DNA from 2 places in the Moritella sp. 24 genome. Region 2 is predicted to be linked to the other one. Evidence: predicted binding sites of a transcription regulator. Region 2 holds the regulator's gene; the other holds the start of a gene.
What was found. Region 2 encodes sigma-54, which starts transcription at its own class of promoters, with help from an activator protein. Its sites were predicted from a motif close to GTTGGCACGNNNNTNGNNT; they were not measured.

Region 1 (3,205 bases), 920 kb from region 2:
CATTTCTGATATTTCATCTAATAAAATCGTGCCGTTTTGAGCCTGCTCAAATTTACCAGGACATGCTTGTATCGCACCAGTAAAGGCCCCTTTTTCATAGCCAAACAACGTTGCTTCAAGCATGTTTTCAGGGATCGCCGCGCAGTTAATTGCCACAAATGGACCATCATAACGCATCGAATTATCATGAATATAACGGGATAGTACTTCTTTACCCGTACCACTTGGGCCGGTCACCATCACTGTTGCATCTGATTTAGCCACTTTACGCGCTAAGCTTAATAACTGCTCTGTTTTCTCATCACCATAGCAAGGTGTACGTTTTGCTATCTTTTGTGGTGGTACATAACGGCCAACTTGATTGATCAAAACTTCCGGAGAAAAAGGTTTACCAATATAGTCCACAGCACCACTGCGCATTGCTGCAACAGCATCGTCGACTTTTGCGTAAGCGGTCATTAGCAACACAGGTAACTCAGGGTATTTCTGCTTAATATTGTGTAATAACGTTAACCCGCTCATGCCACCCATTTGGATATCACTCACGACCATATCATAGGTCTTTTTACCTAATGCAATCAGTGCGCTTTCGCCACTATCAACTTCATCACATTCATAACCAGCCATTAATAAGGTATCAACCAAGGCTTCACGAAGACCGAGATCATCTTCAACAACAAGAATTTGAGAATGGGACATATATTATCCGCCTATTACCATTGGTTGAGGTTCTGCTACGCGATGTAGCGGTACGATTATACTAAAACTACTGCCTTCACCTTCAGTTGAATCTAACTCCAAACTACCTTGGTGAGCTTTTACCACACTTTGCACAACCGCCAAGCCTAAACCAGTGCCTTGTGATTTAGTGGTAAAGAAAGGTTCTAAAATCTTTATTTGCATTGCCTTCGAGATCCCAGGGCCATCATCAGATACAACAATAGCGACTTTGTCATCACCTGATCTAATTGCAGAGATTGCAAGGTTGGCACCTTGCCCACACGCATGTAATGCATTTTGTATTAGGTTACCAATCGCACTTGAGAGTGCATTACGATTGGCTAAAATTAATAAATCCGGTTCAGGTAATGTCACCTGCATTTTACTGCCCGTTTGCAACATCATGGCTTCACTACCAGCTTGCACTTGTACTAATAAATTTTGTAGCGAAATCTCTTCAACCACTAAATCTTTACCTGTGCGCGCAAATAGCAGCATGTCGTTAACCTGATTTTCTAAATCATTAAGACGCTGAATAAGCTTGCTCTGAAAACGTTGCTTTGATGCAGGTGGTAAATTGGGGTTCGCAAGATTAGAGCCATATAGTAATGCCGCAGACAAGGGGGTACGTATTTGATGTGCCAGTGATGCGACCATTCGACCCAATGATGATAATTGTTTCATATGGCTTACACGCTCTTGTAGATGGCGTGTATAAGTTAGGTCTGTCAGCATGATAAGCTGGCCCGGCTGTGAGCCGAGTGTCGTAATAGAAAGCTGTACTTTACAGCCATTCTTCAATGATATCTCATGTCCATCATCTGCTTTAGGAGTAAATGCCCGCTGAATTACATCCATCCAGCGTGCGCCCATTAACGGCTCACCCAGTAATTGCACAGCCACTTTGTTAACTTCAATGACAATACCATTGCCATCAAGAATCACTAAACCTGACGGTAATGCCTGCACTAACTTTTCACTGCGATCTTTGTGTGCCCGCAGTGCTGCTAATTCGCCTGGATAAGATTCTTGTACCATGGTAGTACTCCGCTAAAAAATTGACTCATGCCTAACAATGCATTTAGTGTGCCAATTAATTTATTTTCATAACACCATGTTTTAAAACTAAAAAAGCCCAACTTAATGTTGAGCTTTTTGGTTTGAATTATAACAAATTACAATTTTATGTTTATTTACACCCAGTTAGGTCTCTTTTTGTAATCCGTATTTACGCATTTTCTCAACGAGGGTTGTACGACGCATGCCTAATTGATCTGCTGCGCGCGCGACAACATGCGCTTGTTGATCGAGCGCCTGCTTAATCATATCAATTTCAAATTCAGCTAACATTTCTTTGAGGTTCACCCCCGTTTCAGGCAAGCTGCTTGGCATCGAGAAAAAGCCATCTTCTTGTGGTTCTTCTTCAACATCAGCAAAGATATCATCACTAAACATCGCAGAAATAGCATCACGTTCAGCTAACTCACTCGGTAGTTCATGATTACCATTCTGGCTTTCACCGTCATCATTATAGCGATACTTCGCAGGCAGTTCGGCAATATCAACAATATTACCCGCGGTCATGATAAGTAGACGTTCGATCAAGTTAGATAACTCACGAACATTACCGGGCCATGAATGCTGCATTAACGATTCCATTGCCCGTTGCGTAAATAAGATAGTCGCATCGTGCTCGGCTTCGTGTCTACGTAACAATTCTTGGATCAATAATGGAATATCGTCTGGGCGTTCGCGTAACGCTGGACTTTCAATTGGGAATACATTTAAACGATAAAATAAGTCTTCACGGAATTCACCGTCAATGATCATCTGTTCTAAATTACGGTGAGTCGCAGCAATAACCCTCACATCGGCTTTAATTGCTTTACTGCCGCCCACACGTTCAAAAATACGTTCTTGTAAGACACGTAATAATTTAACTTGCATCGGTTGTGGCATATCACCAATTTCATCAAGAAATAGCGTACCACCAGTCGCCAATTCAAAACGGCCTTTACGAGCAGAAAATGCGCCCGTAAATGCACCCTTTTCATGACCAAATAATTCACTCTCTAACAATTCAGCTGGAATAGCACCACAGTTAACCGGTACAAAAGGCCCATCGCTACGTGATGAAGCATCATGAATTGAACGAGCGATCACTTCTTTACCAGTACCAGATTCACCCAAAACTAAAACATTTGCGCCTTTTGACGCTACTTGTGTAATAAGATGGCGTACACTTTGAATTGCATCTCCACGACCAACCAACTGCTTAATTAATGCTTTTGAAGCCGATGCTGATTGACCTAATTTACTCGCGACACATTGACGATAAGATTGGCAACGTCCAAGTAATAGCGTCAGTTGTTGATAAGAAAAAGGATGCTCAATGTGACCAATAAGATTACCTTGTTCTGATACAATTGCTTCAGCACCAAAGGTCAAAAACGGATTCATTGGATTCGCATCAAGTAGTGCGGAC
Region 2 (3,205 bases):
AATTCACCTTTGGTTAATGGGTGAAGTCGTCTTGTTTCACTGTAGCGTTTGATTAGAACTGATTTATTAGTATCAAGGAATAAGCTTGTTAGCTCGGTGCTCGCTTTTAGCTCCTCAATAATGTCATTTAACTCTTTCTTATCAGTCGGTAGATTACGCACATCAATACTCACCGCGACTTTTTCTGTTTTGGCGTTTAAGGTTTGTAATAGTTGTGGTAATAATTTAACAGGCAGGTTATCTACGCAGTAGTAGCCTAGATCTTCAAGTACCCGTAATGCGATTGATTTACCGGAACCTGATTGGCCACTGACTATTATTAATTTCATCTTTTATCCTCACATCTGCGTAGCTAATATATCCTAGTGTTAGTCAAAATTAGGTAGCTAATTTAAAACTGATAGCGATATAAAATAATGGGCTCATTATCCCGCAATTGATTTGGATATGATATGTTTTAATTATGTCAGAAGCATTAATACCTAAAGGAAATGTTTATTTCCTTTAGGTTATTTATTAGTGGGACTAAAAATTAATGACGGATTAATTTTTCTTTGTGCTTAATCACTTGGCGATCAAGCTTATCCATTAAGCCATCAATTGCGGCATACATGTCATTATGCTCATGTACGGCAAAGATTTCACCCCCATTTAGATGTATTTTGGCTTCTGCAATTTGGAGTAGTTTTTCGACATTTAAAATCACATGGATATTGTTAATGTGATCGAAATGTCGTTCTAATTTGGAAAACTTGCTATCAACGTAATCTTTCAGTGAATCTGTAATGTCTACATGTCTACCTGTTAAATTAATTTGCATATATGTCTCCCATATGAAGGTTAGATGAGCCTTATAGCAGGCTCTTACGCTGATTAGATGGCGGTATGCTGAGCGCTTCTCGATACTTCGCAATAGTGCGTCGAGCCACTTTGATACCTTGATCAGCAAGTAAATCAGCAATCTTGCTGTCACTTAATGGTTTTATGGCATTTTCTGCCGCAACCAATTTCTTAATTAATGCGCGGATAGCGGTAGATGAGCACTCACCACCGTTATCTGTACTTACATGGCTTGAAAAGAAAAACTTCAATTCAAAAATACCACGTGGTGTATGCATAAACTTCTGCGTTGTGACACGAGAAATTGTTGATTCGTGCATTTCCACTTCTTCTGCAATATCATTCAACACCATAGGTTTCATGGCTTCATCACCATATTCAAAGAAATCCATTTGGCGTTGAACAATGCATTTTGTTACTTTTAGTAACGTTTCATTACGACTTTCTAAACTTTTAATAAACCATTTTGCTTCTTGAACATGCGTACGAATAAATTGTCCATCGCTACTATTACGGTTACCCGTCGATAGGCTTGAATATTCATTGTTCACTTTTAATCTTGGCACAATGTCAGGATTTAACTCGACTATCCACTGATTATTTTTTTTCTTTACCAGAACATCAGGGATAACATAGAGTCCTTCACTTTGATCTATGGCATTTCCAGGCCTTGGTTCTAGGCTCTGGATTAATTGCATGATCTCTTTGAGTTGAGGCTCTTTTAATTTTGTTTTACGGCTTAATTGACGATAGTCTCGATTACCTAATAAATCCATATGAGATTGGATTACTTGCTGACATTCGGTTAACCAAGGCGTGTTTTTGGGTAAGTGTTGAAGTTGGATTAATAAACATTCTTGTAATGAACGTGCAGCAACACCGATGGGATCAAAATGTTGGATACGTTTTAATACCGCTTCAACTTCATCTAATTCGATCTGCTCTTCGTCACTGTCATTGGTTTCTTGATGACCTATATTGACACTCGTTAGAATATCGTCACAAGTTTGGCTAAGGTAGCCATAATTATCGATGCCATCAATAATCGCGACTGCAATTGCACGGTCAGTATCGGAGAAGGGGGTTAATTCCATTTGCCACATGAGATGTTCGTATAAGCCTTCGCTGGTTTCACCTTGGTAAACTTGGTCTAAACCATCAATACCTGCGCTACCACCGCTGTGAGTTTGCGTTTGTGGGGTATAAACATCATCCCAGTTGCTGTCGTTAGGTAGCTCATCGGGCATTGAGTCGCTATTAAGCGCATCGCTCACTTCTATTTGGCTGGTATCAGTAATTGAGTCAGTACTATCAGCGTTAAGTGAATCATCGTTATCACTCTCATTTGACGGAGATGTGTTGGGATCTTCTTGTTCTAGCAGCGGGTTGCTGTCTAACGCTTCTTGAATCTCTTGCTGTAACTCCAAGGTCGATAATTGTAATAATCGAATCGCTTGTTGTAGCTGTGGCGTCATTGCCAGAGATTGACTCATACGAAGTTGTAATGATGGCTTCATCTAACGACTACTCTCTCTTCCTTAATGCGGCTATATATCAATATCAAACTATAGTCGGAATTGATCTCCAAGGTACACTTCTTTTACTTTTTCGTTGGACAGAATTTCTTCAGAAGTACCAGATGCGATTAAATGTCCGTGGCTTACAATGTAAGAGTGCTCACATACATCAAGCGTTTCACGTACGTTATGGTCGGTAATTAACACCCCTAAACCACGATCACGTAGATGCTGAATAATCTTCTTAATATCGCCGACAGAGATAGGATCTACACCTGCAAAAGGTTCATCTAATAAAATGAACTTGGGATCAGCGGCAAGTGCTCTTGCGATCTCAACACGGCGGCGTTCACCACCGGATAAGCTCATGCCTAAACTATCGCGAATATGGGTGATATGAAATTCTTCTAACAATTCTTCTAGTTTTTCTTCACGTTCAAAACGGCTTAATTCTGTGCGAAGTTCTAAGATCGCCATAATATTTTTCGTTACTGATAAACGGCGAAAAATAGACGCTTCTTGTGGTAAATAACCGATGCCTTGTTGCGCTCGAATATGCATAGGTTCATGCGTTAATTCTTGGTCATCAATGAAGATTTGTCCATGATCTCGCTTAACCAAGCCTACAACCATGTAAAAGGTCGTTGTTTTACCCGCGCCATTAGGCCCAAGTAAACCAACAATTTGTCCTGATTCGACTTCGAGACTCACATCTGAAACAACTTTACGTTTGTTGTAGCTTTTTGCTAAGTGTGATGCTTTTAAACGCGCCATATGAATGTATTTACTCTAATTAGTTTTGTTGTTTTCAGGAGTGAAAATTGTGATCACTCGATCTGATTCATGAT

Region 1: HWV00_RS15430 (PAS domain-containing sensor histidine kinase) is a predicted target of sigma-54. The motif match lies at 1,796-1,814, and genes of this name have one in related genera.

The regions. Positions count from the first base shown of each region.
Region 1 covers NZ_CP056123.1:3,477,178-3,480,382, forward strand. Annotated here, with positions in the region: gene HWV00_RS15425 (sigma-54 dependent transcriptional regulator) at 1-699, opposite strand, end outside; gene HWV00_RS15430 (PAS domain-containing sensor histidine kinase) at 703-1,758, opposite strand; gene HWV00_RS15435 (sigma-54 dependent transcriptional regulator) at 1,924-3,205, opposite strand, start outside.
Region 2 covers NZ_CP056123.1:4,399,337-4,402,541, reverse strand. Annotated here, with positions in the region: gene rapZ (RNase adapter RapZ) at 1-329, opposite strand, end outside; gene hpf (ribosome hibernation promoting factor) at 533-820, opposite strand; gene HWV00_RS19660 (RNA polymerase factor sigma-54) at 852-2,357, opposite strand; gene lptB (LPS export ABC transporter ATP-binding protein) at 2,406-3,131, opposite strand; gene lptA (lipopolysaccharide transport periplasmic protein LptA) at 3,147-3,205, opposite strand, start outside.